DNA from 2 places in the Aurantimonas litoralis genome. Region 2 is predicted to be linked to the other one. Evidence: predicted binding sites of a transcription regulator. Region 2 holds the regulator's gene; the other holds the start of a gene.
The links. Region 2 encodes LexA, which represses DNA repair genes until DNA is damaged. Its sites were predicted from a motif close to TGTTCNNNNTGTGTTCNG; they were not measured.

Region 1 (7,583 bases), on a different contig from region 2:
GGGCATCCAAGCGCACCGGCGTGCCGGTGAAGTGGACGTCCGATCGCACCGAGGCGTTCCTGACCGACGCCCATGGCCGCGACCACGTCACCGAAGTCGAGATGGCGCTGGACGCCGACAACAAGATCCTCGGCCTCAAGGTCGACACGGTGGCCAATCTGGGCGCCTACATGTCGCTGTTCTCGTCGGCGACCCCGACCTATCTCTACGCGACGCTCCTGTCGGGCCAGTACGACATCCCGGCGATCCACGCCAATGTCAGGGCCGTCTACACCAACACCGTGCCGGTGGACGCCTATCGCGGCGCCGGCCGGCCCGAGGCGACCTACGTCATCGAGCGGACCATGGAGACGGCGGCGCGCGAGCTCGGCGTCTCGCCGGCGGAACTGCGCCGCAAGAACTTCATCCGCTCCTTCCCGCACCAGACGCCGGTCATCATGGCCTATGACGCGGGCGATTTCGACGCGACGCTGGATGCCGGCATGCAGGCGGCGGACGTCGCCGGCTTCGAGGCCCGCCGGGCCGAGGCACAGTCGCGCGGCAAGCTGCGCGGCCTCGGCATGAGCTGCTACATCGAGGCCTGCGGCATCGCGCCGTCGAAGGCGGTGGGCTCGCTCGGCGCCGGCGTCGGCCTGTGGGAATCGGCCGAGGTCCGGGTCAATCCGGTCGGCACGATCGAGATCCTCACCGGCTCGCACAGTCACGGCCAGGGCCACGAGACGACCTTCGCCCAGCTCGTCGCCGAGCGTTTCGGCCTCCCGGTCGACAACGTCCAGGTGATCCATGGCGACACCGACAAGGTGCAGTTCGGCATGGGCACCTACGGCTCGCGCTCCGGCGCGGTGGGCATGTCTGCGATCCACAAGGCGCTCGACAAGGTCGAGGCCAAGGCCAAGAAGATCGCCGCGCATCTGCTGGAAGCCGACGAGGGCGACATCGTCATCGAGAATGGCGAGGTAAAGGTCGCGGGCACCGACAAGTCGCTCGGCTGGCACGAGGTCTGTCTCGGCGCCTATACCGGCCACAATCTGCCGGACGGCATGGAGCCCGGCCTGAAGGAAGGCGCGTTCTACGATCCGACCAACTTCACCTTCCCGGCCGGGTGCTACATCTGCGAGGTCGAGGTGGATCCGGAGACCGGCACCACCGAGATCGTGCAGTTCGTCGCCGCCGACGATTTCGGCCGGGTGATCAACCCGATGATCGTCGAGGGACAGGTGCATGGCGGTCTCGCCCAGGGCATCGGCCAGGCGCTCCTGGAAGGCGCCCATTACGACGAGACCGGCCAGCTCGTGACGGCGTCCTACATGGACTACGCCATGCCGCGGGCCTGGGACCTGCCGATGTTCGACGTGTCGACCAACGAGACGCTGTGCCCCGGCAATCCGCTCGGCATGAAGGGCTGCGGCGAGGCCGGCGCGATCGGTTCGCCGCCGGCCGTCATCAACGCCATCACCGATGCCATCGGCAACAACGACCTGACCATGCCGGCGACGCCGCAGAAGGTGTGGCGGGCGCTCCACGCCGTCACCTGACGGCGGCCTGATCGTCCGGCGGCCGCAGACCGGCCGCCGGCAGCGTTCCGGGACCCCTGGTCCCATCGAGACAGCCGCGCCGCGCGGCCCGCGCCTGAACAGGACAGGCGCGACCCGGCGCCAAGGGAGACCTGAGATGTACGAGACCACCTATCATCGCCCCTCGACCCTCGACGAGGCCGTCCGGCTGGTCGGCGACAGCGGCGGGGAGGGCAAGTTCCTCTCCGGCGGGATGACGCTGATCCCGACCATGAAGCAGCGCCTCGCCGCGCCGACGGCGCTGGTCGACCTGCGCCATGTCGCCGAGCTCAAGGGCATCAGCGTCGAGGGCCGCGCGATCCGCATCGGCGGCGGCACGACCCATGCCGAGATCGCCGCCCATGAAGGGATCAAGTCGACCTGTCCGGGCTTTGCCTCGCTGGCCGGGCTGATCGGCGACATCGCCGTGCGCCACATGGGCACGATCGGCGGCTCGGTCGCCAATTACGATCCGGCCGCCGATTATCCGGCCGCCCTGAAGGCGATGGGCGCGACGATTCACACCTCGAAGCGCGAGATGCCGGCGGACGAATTCTTCGTCAGCCTGTTCGAGACGGCGCTGGAAGAGGACGAGATCGTCACCGCGGTGTCCTTCGAGGCGCCGGACCAGTGCGGCTACGAGAAGTTTCGCAACCCGGCCTCGCGCTACGCCATGTGCGGCGTATTCGTCGCCAAGCGCGGCGATGGCGTGAAGGTCGGCGTCACCGGCGCGGGCTCGAACGGCACCTTCCGCTGGGAAGCAGCCGAGCAGGCGCTGTCGGCGAATTTCGACGGCTCCGCCATCGAGGGGCTGTCGGTCGATCCGAGCGACATGCTGGCCGATCTGCACGGCTCGTCGGATTACCGGGCGAACCTCGTCAAGGTCGTCACCAAGCGGGCGGTCGCCAAGGCGCAGTCCCACTAGGCTTCGACAAAGCTTTCATGATGCGACGGCCGGGCTTCCGCCCGGCCGTTTTCGTTTGTGGGCTCGTACAGGATGGCGCCTCGCATCTAGCGCAGCCCGAAGCGCTTGGAGCGGCTCCGGAGTGACCACCTGCGACAGCCTGTAGCAGGGCAATCCGGCCGCGACCGCTCGCAGGAACATTCCGAGAACCCTATACAGGCGGGATGGCCAAGACCACGCTCATCGACAAGCTGGCGATCCTCTCGGACGCCGCCAAATACGACGCCTCCTGCGCGTCCAGCGGCTCGACCCGCCGCGACTCGTCAATGTCCGGCGGCATCGGCTCGACCGAAGGCTCGGGCATCTGCCATGCCTACGCCCCGGACGGGCGCTGCATCTCGCTGCTCAAGATCCTGATGACGAATTTCTGCGTCTATGACTGCGTCTATTGCGTCAATCGCTCGTCGTCGAACGTGCCGCGGGCGCGCTTTTCGGTGCAGGAGGTCGTCGACCTGACGATGTCCTTCTACCGGCGCAACTACATCGAGGGGCTGTTTCTGTCCTCCGGCATCATCCGCAGCTCCGACTACACGATGGAGGAGATGGTGCGGATCGCCCGCAAGCTGCGGCTGGAGGAAAATTTCCGCGGCTACATCCATCTGAAGACGATCCCCGATGCCGCGCCGGCGCTGATCGAGGAGGCGGGGCTGTTCGCCGACCGCCTGTCGATCAATATCGAGCTGCCGACCGACGTGACGCTGGAAGCCTTTGCGCCGGAAAAGAACCCGCGCGACATCCGCCGGTCGATGGGGCATCTGCGCGCCAAGATCGAAGAGCACAAGGGAGAGAAGCGGGACCGGGCCAAGCCGAAGCGTTTCGCGCCCGGCGGTCAGTCGACCCAGATGATCATCGGCGCCGACGGTTCTGACGACGACGCGATCCTCGGCCGGTCCGAAAATCTTTACGGCAATTATCACCTGAAGCGGGTCTATTACTCGGCCTTCTCGCCGATCCCCGACGCCTCGAGCCGGCTGCCGCTCTCCAAGCCGCCGCTGATGCGCGAGCACCGGCTCTACCAGGCCGACTGGCTGATGCGCTTCTACGGCTTCGACCGCGGCGAGATCGTCGCGGGCGGCGATGGCGGCATGCTGGATCTGGCGATCGACCCGAAGCTCGCCTGGGCGCTGAAGCATCGCGAGCGGTTTCCCGTCAACGTCAACCGCGCCGACCGCGAGATGCTCCTGCGGGTGCCGGGCCTCGGTACGCGGGCGGTGAACCGCATCCTGTCAACGCGGCGACATCGTAGCCTGCGTCTCGACGATGTGGCGCGGCTCTGCCAGTCGGTGGACAAGGTGCGGCCGTTCATCGAGGCGCTCGACTGGTCGCCGGGGGCGGCGACGGACAGCGCCGGCCTGCGCGAGCGCTTCGTGCCGAAGGTGCAGCGGACGGCCCAGCTCGAACTGTTCTCCTAGTGCTGCGTGCCGACATCTAGCAATATATAAGATCGCCAATGGAATAAATTACAAATGTTATCAAGGAAATAGCAGTAGTTACTGTTATTGTGTTTAGGCATAGCCTGTAAATATTGCTGCGGAATATCACTTCTATCGGAAAAATATGGTCAATCTGCTCGTCTATCGATAGATCTTTGTTTCCGCTTATATATTTATTTTCTTTATCTTCGAGGTCTGGATTCCGAATAACCGAAAACGGGCTGTTCGTCCAAAATCGAATTATTCTCAGTAACAATATAGACACGCCAATTTTGGTTAGAAGTATACATATATATATAAATTTAACAGCCGGGCTTTGAACGTTGAATAGTATAAGGCCATTTAGTGCGATCATTATAGACATATGCGTTAGTAGAGCTGAGGCTTTTGTGTCTATGACCGAAAATATTCGTTCGTAATCTGAGAATAGATCGAATCTGCGAAGCGCAAAATGGCCGAGGCCATATTTTTCAACTGCTATATCAAGTTCTTCTTTGCTGGAATTCTCGCCAAAACCTGCGAATTTTTTCTTCACCGTCGAATCGAACCAGTCAAAAAAATTTGGCAAATTCCTACCCTTGTCTATGAAGTTGACGAGCTATGAATATATTTCCGAAAGACGGCAGTGTCGATTAAATTTCAACACCTTTCCTTCTCCGCCGATTTCGACGCGTGGCGCCAGGCGGCGCGCACGGCGCTGGCGCTTGGCGTGCCGCCGGAGGAGATGAGCTTCACGGTCGGTGACGAAACCGCGGGCCTCTTCGCCGAGCCGCTGCCGCCGGCACCCGCCGGCGCGCCGCAGCCGACCGTGCCCAAGGCGTTTCCCGAACTGGCGTCCAAGCTGGTCTGCCATGCCGATGCCGACCGCTTCGTCTTTGCCTATCGCCTGCTGTGGCGTCTGCAGCGGGAAAAGAAGCTCCTGGAGATCGCGTCGGACCCGGACATCCTGCGCGCCACCGAGATGGAGAAGGCGGTCCGTCGCGACAGCCACAAGATGAAGGCCTTCGTGCGCTTTCGCGAGATCGAGGACGACGAGTGCCGTCGCCACTACGTCGCCTGGTTCGAGCCGTTCCACCACATCGTCGAACACACCGCGCCTTTCTTCGCCCGCCGTTTCGCCGGGATGGTCTGGACCATCCTGACGCCGGAGCGCAGCGCGCATTGGGACGGGAGCGAATTGACCTTCCTGCCCGGCGCCACCAGGGACATGCGGCCGGAGGGCGACGACATGGAAGCCCTGTGGCTCACCTACTACGCCTCGATCTTCAACCCGGCACGGCTGAAGGTGAACGCCATGCGCGCCGAGATGCCGAAGAAATACTGGGCGAACATGCCTGAGACGGCGCTGATCAAGCCGCTGATCGCCGGCGCCGAGGCGGCGTCTCGGCGGATGATCGAGACTGCGCCGACCCTGCCGAGCCTGCGTCACGAACGCCAGAAGGAGCGCGACATTGCACGAGAGCCCGATCTGATGGCGCGGACGTCGGACGAGCGCCCGACATCCATCGCCGCCGCGCGCGTAGCCGCCAGCCATTGCCGGGCCTGCCCGCTCTGGGAGCCGGCGACCCAGACCGTGTTCGGGCGCGGCCCGGAAAATGCGCCGGTCATCTTCGTCGGCGAGCAGCCGGGCGACCAGGAGGACATTGCCGGCGAGCCCTTCATCGGGCCGGCGGGCAAGGTGTTCGACGCGGCGCTGGGCGAGGCGGGGATCGACCGCAGCCGCGCCTATGTCACCAATGCGGTGAAGCACTTCAAGTTCGCGCCGCGCGGCAAGCGGCGCATCCACGCCAAGCCGAATGGCGGCGAGGTGCGGGCCTGCCGCTGGTGGCTGGACCTCGAGCGCGACCTGATCCGACCCAAGCTGATCGTGGCGCTCGGCGCGACGGCGGCGTCGGCCGTCCTCGGCAAGACGGTGACGATCCGGGACGCGCGGTCGACGCTGATCGATCTCGACGAGGGGACGCGGGCGCTGGTCACCGTGCATCCGTCCTACATCCTGCGGCTGCCCGACAAGGTGACGCAGGACCGCGAGCGTCGCGCCTTCCATGCGGACATGGCGCTGGTACTCCAGACGGTGCCGGAACTGGCGCTCTAGCCGATCAGGACGAGACGGATGCCGTAGCCGATCGTGGCGACGGCGGCGACGCCGCTGAGCCATAAGAGCGCGAACCAGCCGAGCCGGCTCTTCAGGCTACCCGGTGCCTCGTCCCCGGTCGCCGGGCGGTCGCCGTGCCGCGCCGTCAATGGTGGTACCCCTCGCCCTCGCGGACCTTGCCGCGGAAGACCCAGTAGGAATAGGCAGTGTAGGCGAGGATCAGCGGGATCAGCACCGATGCCCCGACCAGCAGGAACATCAGCGAGGAATCCGGTGCTGCCGCTTCCCAGATGGTGACATGCGGTGGGATAATGTCGGGATAGAAGGTGATCCCGAGCCCGGCGAAGGACAGGACGAAGATCGCCAGCGCCGACAGGAACGGCCGGATCTCCTTGCCGGTCGCCAGCGACTGGAACAGGCTGAAGGTGGCGAGCGCGACGAGGATCGGCACCGGCGCCACGTAGAAGATCTGCGGGAAGGTGAACCAGCGCAGATAGAACTCGTCCTCCATGAACGGCATCCACAGGCTGACCACGCCGATCAGGACCATGGTGCCGATCGCCGAGATCCAGGCGTAGCGGCGGGCGATGTCGTGCAGTTCGCCCTCGGTCTTCATGACCAGCCAGGTGGCGCCCAGAAGCGCGTAGCCGACCACGACGGCAACGCCGGTCATCAGCGAGAAGGGCGTCATCCAGTCGAACCAGCCGCCGGCATAGGCGCGCCCGTCGATGTCGATGCCCTGCACCAGCGTGCCCAGCGCAATGCCCTGGCTGAACGCGGCGACGATCGAGCCGACGAAGAACGACACATCCCACATCCAGCGCCCGCGCACGGTCTTGAAGCGGAACTCGAAGGCCACACCCCGGAAGATCAGCGCCAGAAGCATGGCGATGAGCGGCGCGTAGATCGCCGGCATGATGATCGCGTAGGCCAGCGGGAAGACCGCGAACAGGCCGCCGCCGCCCAGCACCAGCCAGGTTTCGTTGCCGTCCCAGATCGGCGCCACCGTGTTCATGGCGGTGTCGCGGTTCTCGTGCCGGCCCAGCAGCGGGAACAGGATGCCGGTGCCCAGGTCGAAGCCGTCGAGAATGACATAGGCAATCACCGCGAAGGCGATGATGAAGGCCCAGAGTACAGCGAGATCCATCTGCGTCGGCCTCCTATTCCGCCGGTTCGGGTTCGTTGCGGCCTTCCAGCGAGAAGGCAGGCGTGATGCCGGCCGAGCGCGTCGGATGATGATCCGGCGTGTCGTCCTCTGCCGGGCTGGGCAGCTTCGACATCAGGCGCATGATGTAGAATGTTCCGGCGCCGAACAGCACGAAATACACCACGATGAAGGCCACCAGCGAGGTGCCCACCGCTTCGGCGGCGATCGGCGAATGGCTCTCGGAGGTGCGCAGCAGGCCGAAGACCGTGAAGGGCTGGCGCCCCATCTCGGTGGTGACCCAGCCGCAGATCACCGCGACGAAGCCCATCGGTCCCATGGCGATCATGGCGCGCTGCAGCCAGGGCGAGTCGTAAAGCGAGCCGCGGTAGCG
Region 2 (7,583 bases):
CGCGAGATCGTCCTCCTGAACGCGGCCGGCGCCCTGGTCATGTCTGGCCATTCGGCCGATCTGCGCGAGGGCATCGCCAAGGCGGCCGACGCTATCGACAGCGGCCGCGCCCGCGCCGCGCTGGAGCGGCTGGCCGCGGTCACCCAGGCGATTGCGGGGGAAACCAAATGAGCGACATCCTGCAGCGGATCGAGGCCTACAAGCGCGAGGAGATCGCCGCCGCCAAGCAGCGGATCTCGCAGGCCGATCTCGAAGGCCAATTCACTGCCGTCGAGCCGCCGCGCGGCTTTGCGGCGGCGCTCGGCGCGCGGCACCGCGCCGGCGAGTTTGCGCTTATCGCCGAAGTGAAGAAGGCGAGCCCGTCCAAGGGCCTGATCCGCGAGGATTTTGACCCGCCCGCCCTCGCAGCCGCTTATGAGCGCGGTGGCGCCGCCTGTCTCAGCGTCCTCACCGACACCCCGTCCTTCCAGGGCGATCCGTCCTTTCTGACGGCGGCGCGCGCGGCGACGAGCCTGCCTGCGCTGCGCAAGGATTTTCTCTACGACACTTATCAGGTGGCCGAGGCCCGGGCCTGGGGCGCGGATGCGATCCTGATCATCATGGCCGCAGTCGACAATGCCCTCGCCCGCGACCTCGAAGCCGCGGCCGTCGCCTATGGCCTGGACGTGCTGGTCGAGGTGCATGACGAGGCCGAGACCGAGCGGGCGCTCGCCCTCGCCTCGCCGCTGCTGGGCATCAACAACCGCAATCTGCGGACCTTCGAGACCTCGCTGGACACCGCCGAGCGGCTCGCCGCCCTCGTGCCCGACGATCGCGTCCTGGTCGGCGAGAGCGGCATCTTCACCCATGCCGATTGCCTGCGCCTTGCCGGGCACGGCATCCGCACCTTTCTCGTCGGCGAGAGCCTGATGCGTCAGGACGACGTCGAGGCCGCGACCCGTGCGCTGATCGGCGGCGATCCCGCCGTCACGGTGCCCGCATGAGCGATCCGCGCGACGCCACGCTGACCCATCTCGACGCCACCGGCGCCGCGTCCATGGTCGATGTCGGCGACAAGGAGCGGACGCGCCGCGTCGCCGAGGCCGAAGGCTTCGTGATGATGGAGCCGGCGACGCTCGATCTGATCCTGGCCGGCGAGGCCAAGAAGGGCGACGTCATCGGCATTGCCCGCATTGCCGGCATCATGGGCGCCAAGAAGACCCACGAGCTGATCCCGCTCTGCCATCCGCTGATGCTGGAGAAGATCGGCGTGGAGATCACCGCCGAGCCTGCGCTGCCCGGCCTGCGGGTCACCGCGACGGCGCGCGTCGGCGGCAAGACCGGCGTCGAGATGGAGGCGCTGACGGCCGTCTCGGTCGCCTGCCTCACCATCTACGACATGGCCAAGGCGGTCGACCGCTCCATGACCATCAGCGGCATCCGCCTCCTGGCAAAATCCGGCGGCCGCTCCGGCGACTGGTCGGCGGACGCCGCGTCGTGAGTCTCATACCCGTCGAGGAGGCCTACCGTCTCCTCGTTGAGGACGCCCGCCCCCTCGTCCGCACCGAGACGCTCCCTCTGCGCGACGCGTCGGGCCGCATTCTGGCGGCGGACCTTGCCTCGCTGCGCACCCAGCCGGCCTTCGACGCCTCCGCCATGGACGGCTACGCGGTCCGCGCCGCCGACCTTGGCGACAAAGCGCCCTTCCCCTCCCTGCGGCTCGTCGGCGAATCGGCCGCCGGCCATGCCTATGACGGCACGCTGCAGCCAGGCGAGACCATCCGCATCTCCACCGGAGCGCCGGTCCCGGCCGGCGCAGACGCCATCCTGATCCAGGAGAACGCCGACCGGCGGGACGGCACCGTCACGGCGACGGCGCCGGTCGTCGTCGGCCAGCACATCCGCCCAGCGGGAATCGACTTCGCAGCCGGCACGCCGCTTCTGACCGCCGGCACGGTGCTGACCCCGGGCGCCATCGCGCTGGCCGCCAGCGGCGGCCATCCGGCGATCCCGGTACGCAGCCGTCCCCGTGTTGCGATCCTGGCGACCGGCGACGAACTCGTCCTGCCCGGCGAGACCATCGGCCCGTCGCAGATCGTCGCCTCCAACACCTTCGGCGTCGCCGCACTGGTGCGCGAGGCCGGCGGCCTGCCACTGAATTGCGGCATCGCGCCCGACCGGGAAGCGGCCATCGATGCCCAGCTGACGCAGGCGATCGCGGACGGCGCCGACATCTTCGTCACCATCGGCGGCGCATCGGTCGGCGACCACGATCTCGTCGGCAAGGTGTTCGCCGCCCATGGCGTCTCCCTCGACTTCTGGAAGGTGGCGATGCGCCCCGGCAAGCCGCTGATGGCCGGCAGGCTGGGCGACATGCGGGTCGTCGGCCTGCCCGGCAACCCCGCGTCCTCCATGGTCGCCGCGACCCTGTTCCTGGCGCCGCTGGTCCGGCGCCTCGCGGGCCGGCCCGCGCGTCCGCTCTACCGCCGGGGCGTTCTCGCCGCGCCGATGCCGGACAATGGCGACCGCACGGATTTCGTGCGCGCCCGGATCGAACCGGACGGCGCCGGCCCGCCCCGCATCGTGCCGTTGTCGCGGCAGGATTCCTCGCTGCTGTCGATCTATGCCGCGGCCGATGCGCTGCTCGTCCGGCCGGTCCGCGCCGCACCGGCCGAAGCAGGCGATCCCTGCGATTACGTCCCCCTGACGGCGCTGGAGCCACTTGCGGAACACAACTAGAACAGATAGCTTTGTTCAGGTTTTGTTTTGAGGAGTCGCCCGGATGCTGACGCGCAAGCAGCACGATCTTCTGGTCTTCGTGAACGATCGGGTGCGCGAGACTGGTGTGCCCCCGTCCTTCGATGAAATGAAGGACGCGCTGGACCTGCGGTCCAAGTCCGGCATTCACCGCCTGATCACCGCGCTCGAGGAACGGGGCTTCATCCGCCGCCTGCCCAACCGGGCCCGTGCGCTGGAAATCCTGAAACTGCCCGAGTCGATTCAGGGCAACCGCCCGGCCCCCGTCGGGCGCACCGGATTCAAGCCGAGCGTCATCGAAGGCAGCCGCGACACGGCCCGGCCCGCACCCGCGGTGCAGCCGGCGCCGGCCAAGGCGTCTGCCTCGACGGCCATCCCGGTCATGGGACGCATCGCCGCCGGCGTGCCGATCTCGGCCATCCAGCACAACACCCATTCCATCGTCGTTCCGCCGGACATGCTGGGCAGCGGCGAACATTACGCCCTCGAAGTGAAGGGCGATTCGATGATCGAGGCCGGCATTCTCGACGGCGACACGGTGGTCATCCGCCGGGGCGACACGGCGACTCCGGGCGAGATCGTCGTCGCCCTCGTCGACGACGAGGAAGCGACGCTCAAGCGTTTCCGCCGTCGCGGCGACACGATTGCGCTGGAGGCGGCAAATCCGGCCTATGAAACCCGGATCTTTGGCTCGGACCGGGTCAAGGTCCAGGGCAAGCTGATCGGCCTGATCCGCCGCTACTGACCGCTTCGAACGGGACACGGTCGGCGCAGAACGGATGATAAGCCCTCGCGACTCGCGCCCGAAGAGTTGAGGCCCGAAACCGGCCCGTCCTCGTTCAGGGCGCAGCCGTCGCGGTTCGGCCTGAACCGGCCGGGCCTCTATTGCTGACGGTCGCCGACGCCGGCTGCGTGACAGTCACCGGCGAGTCCGGCGCGGCGGGCTTGCGCCAATATTCCGGCCAGGGCGCAAGCCGGTGGACGTTCCAGCGTTCGGGCGGATCGCTGATCGCCTGCACGATGCGGGGCCGGCCCGTCGCCGCCTCCCGGCCGATCGCCAGCGAGCCCGTGCGTCGCAGCGTGCGCAGCGTCACCAGGACGGCGCCGGACCGGCATTCGGCAAGCCGGATCGCCCGCGAGACGATGGCGACATCCGCCTCGTCGCAGGCATTGCCCGTGCGGGCATAATCCTCCGTCCAGACCACACGCAGGCCGCCGCGCGTGGTGAAGCGGCAATATTTGGCCGCGCACTCCGCGGGAAGCGTCGCACGGATTCGCTCGGTGTCCTCGCCCCGCGGCGCCCGTGCCTCGAAGGCCCGCTCCCATTGTTCCGCGATGAAGCCGCTGGGCCTTGCGCGCAGGAAGGCAAGCTGGCCGTCCGCCGCGAGGGTCGCGACCTCCTTGCCGTCCTCAAAGATCAGGAGCTCGGGCGGGGCTGTCCTGTCGGGCGCAGCAATGAATCCGGCCAGTGCCAGCGGGAGGCCAAGCCAGCGCAACCGGCTTGCGAGACAGGATGCGGTGAGGATTGCCGCCGTCAGCAGCAGAAGCCCCAAGGCGGTCACGCGTCCGATCGCCTGGTCGGGCAGCCAGGCATAGACATTGCGCGCGATCTCGAGGACGAGCCAGAGGCCGGCTCCCATCGCCTGGAATGGCCAGGAATCGAGCCCGAACGGAATCAGCAGCGTTCCCACCAGCGCCAGCGGCATGATCCACAGCGTGAACAGCGGCATGGTCAGGAGATTGGCGACGAAGCCGAAGGCCGCCATCCGGTGGAAATGATAGGCGGCATAAGGCGCGGTCGCCGATCCCGCGAGAAGCGACGTGACCATGATCGCGGAGAGCGCGACGAGGATCTTGCCGCCGACGCCCCTATGCGTCTCGCGGCCGCGTTCGCGCCCCGCGCGCCATTGCGAGAGGGAAGCATAGCCGCCGATCAGTGCCACGGTCGCCGCGAAGCTCATCTGGAAGCTGGCGGTCATCACGGCATGCGGCGCGACGAGGATGACGACGATGGCGGCGATCGCGACGTTGCGAAGCGTCAAGGCGGGGCGGTCGATCAGCACCGCGCCGAGCATGATCGCCAGCATCACGAAGGAGCGCTGGGTCGCGACATTGGCGCCCGAGATCGCCAGGTAGATCGCCGCGACCACGAGCGCGACGATGGCGGCGATCTTCTTCGCCGGCAGGCGCAGCGAGATGGCCGGCACGAGGGATAGCGACGACCGCACGGCCAGCATGGCGAAGCCGGCGACAATCGCCATGTGCAGGCCCGAGATCGACAGGACATGGGCAAGCCCCGTGCCGCGCAGCCATTCGCGGGCATCGTCGGGGATACCGGCACGTTCGCCGGTGATGAGGGCCGCGGCGATGGCGCCCTCGCGGCCACCGATCACCATGCTGATCCGCTCGGTCAGGGCAAGGCGCGTCCGAGTCTGCACTCGCCGCAGCTCGGCAAGAAGGCCGTCTCCGTCGTCGCTCGCCGCGGGCGGGGTCGGCTCGGCCTCCGGCGCGCCGAGCGAATAACCATAGGCTCCGATCCCGGCAAAGAACGGCGCCATGGCAAAGTCGTAGCTGCCGGGAAATGCCGGACCGGACGGCGGCCCGAGCCGGACGAGACCGCGATAGAGGCCGCCGGGCGCAATCGGCTCGTGTCGACTGCCGACGACGATACGCACGCGCTCCGGCGGTCGCGACAGGACCGGCCGCTCGGTTTCCGTGACGGCGACCACATAGCGATAGCGTCCGTCCTCCGTGCGCTCCCGCGAGACGACCGGACCGGCAATGCGCACCGTCGCCTGGCCCGAGAGGATCGTCGTTTCGGTGCGCTGGATCTCGCCGATCGCAAGGGAGGTACCGACGAGGGTGAACCCCGCCAGGATCAGCATCGGGTGCAGAACGGGGCGCCCCGCACGGCGCAGCGCAAGAGCAAGACTCGCGATGGCGGCAAGGACGGTCAGCCAGATATTCGGGGCCCAGCCGGCACCGTGGACGAGCGCCACGCCGATCATCAGGCCGAGCGGGACCAGAAGGAAACCGGTGCGGGCGCGGGTCTCGGCGGCAAACTGGTCGGCAAGCCAGTCCCGGCCGAGATGGCGCCAGCGGGCCCGCGGCGGCAGCGCGATCGTCGCCCGCCAGCGCCGGAACGCCGCCCGAACGGCGTCGCGCCGCCCGAAGGCCGCGCCTGCGCGTTCGTCGCGATCGCTGGCGCTGTCCATGCCGTCCGGTCCCGTCGGCTTGTCTCTCCCCTCGCCTATGGTACACAGCCGCCAAGCGAAAGCGATCCACGCCGATCGCTCCCAACACTCAGCGTATCAATATCGGAGAGACCATGACGGACGCCGTCGTGACCCGCTTTGCCCCCTCGCCGACGGGCTTCCTGCATATCGGTGGCGCGCGCACGGCGCTGTTCAACTGGCTCTACGCCAGGGCAACGGGCGGCAAGATGCTGCTGCGGATCGAGGACACCGACCGCGCCCGCTCGACCGAGCCGGCGGTCCAGGCGATTATCGACGGCCTCGACTGGATGGGCCTGACCGCCGACGAGCCGCCGGTGTCGCAGTACGAGCGGGCGGACCGCCATCGCGAGGTGGTCGAGGAGATGCTTGCCAAGGGCGAGGCCTATCGCTGCTACGCGAGCCAGGCCGAACTGGAAGAGATGCGCGAGACCGCACGCGCCGAGAAGCGTCCGCCGCGCTATGACGGCCGCTGGCGCGACCGCGACCCGTCCGAGGCCCCCGAGGGCGTCAAGCCGGTGATCCGCCTGCGGGCGCCACTGGAGGGCGAGACGATCGTCCGCGACAAGGTTCAGGGTGACGTCCGCTTTCCCAACAAGGATCTCGACGATCTGGTGCTGCTGCGCTCAGACGGCAGCCCGACCTACATGCTGGCCGTGGTCGTTGACGATCACGACATGGGCGTCACCCACATCATCCGCGGTGACGACCATTTGACCAATGCCGGTCGCCAGACGCTGATCTACAAGGCGATGGGCTGGGACGTGCCGGTGATGGCCCACATCCCGCTGATCCATGGCGCCGACGGCGCCAAGCTGTCGAAGCGCCACGGCGCGCTGGGCATCGAGGCCTACCAGGCCATGGGCTATCTGCCGGTGGCGCTGCGCAACTACCTTGTGCGGCTCGGCTGGAGCCATGGCGATTCCGAGATCATCTCCACCGAGGAGATGATCGAATGGTTCGATCTGGGCGAGATCAACAAGGGCGCCGCACGCTTCGACTTCGCCAAGCTGGAAGCGCTCAACGGCCACTGGATCCGGCGTAGCGACGACGCGACCCTGGTCGACATGCTGATGGCCGAGCGGGACGTGCTGCCCAATGGCGGCATCCTGAAGACCCGCTCAGACGAGGAGATCCGATCCAAGCTGACCGCGGCCATGCCCGGGCTGAAGGAACGCGCCAAGACCCTCGTCGAGCTCACCGAGAGCACCGCCTATCTGTTCGCCGACCGGCCGTTGTCGTTCGAGGACAAGGCGGCGGCGATTCTCGACGATGGCGGCCGCGAGATCGTCGGCGCGCTCGCCAAGCGCTTCGAGGCGGCCCCGGACTGGTCTGCGGCGGAGCTGGAGGCCATAGTACGCGCCTATGCCGAGGAGAACGGCCTGAAGCTGGGCAAGGCGGCACAGCCCCTGCGCGCGGCCCTGACCGGCCGCACCACCTCCCCGGGCGTGTTCGATGTACTGGCCGTGCTGGGCCGGGACGAATCGCTGGCGCGGCTGGGCGACCAGTCGGCCTGACCAAGGACAGGACTATTGCGGCGCAACACATTGCGTGATCGGAAACTTGTCGCACTCCTGGGTTTGGAGTAGTCAGGCATCTGAACAATCTGTGTGC

Region 1: N7I30_RS06600 (putative DNA modification/repair radical SAM protein) is a predicted target of LexA. The motif match lies at 2,651-2,668, and genes of this name have one in related genera.

The regions. Positions count from the first base shown of each region.
Region 1 is NZ_JAPFBM010000002.1:370,737-378,319, reverse strand. Features, by position in the region: gene N7I30_RS06610 (xanthine dehydrogenase family protein molybdopterin-binding subunit) at 1-1,535, shown strand, start outside; gene N7I30_RS06605 (FAD binding domain-containing protein) at 1,672-2,478, shown strand; gene N7I30_RS06600 (putative DNA modification/repair radical SAM protein) at 2,682-3,929, shown strand; gene N7I30_RS06595 (UdgX family uracil-DNA binding protein) at 4,576-6,045, shown strand; gene N7I30_RS06590 (hypothetical protein) at 6,042-6,194, opposite strand; gene cydB (cytochrome d ubiquinol oxidase subunit II) at 6,191-7,192, opposite strand; gene N7I30_RS06580 (cytochrome ubiquinol oxidase subunit I) at 7,206-7,583, opposite strand, start outside.
Region 2 is NZ_JAPFBM010000007.1:50,093-57,675, reverse strand. Features, by position in the region: gene trpD (anthranilate phosphoribosyltransferase) at 1-171, shown strand, start outside; gene trpC (indole-3-glycerol phosphate synthase TrpC) at 168-983, shown strand; gene moaC (cyclic pyranopterin monophosphate synthase MoaC) at 980-1,480, shown strand; gene N7I30_RS14840 (molybdopterin molybdotransferase MoeA) at 1,477-2,718, shown strand; gene lexA (transcriptional repressor LexA) at 2,762-3,481, shown strand; gene N7I30_RS14830 (ComEC/Rec2 family competence protein) at 3,576-5,951, opposite strand; gene gltX (glutamate--tRNA ligase) at 6,065-7,486, shown strand.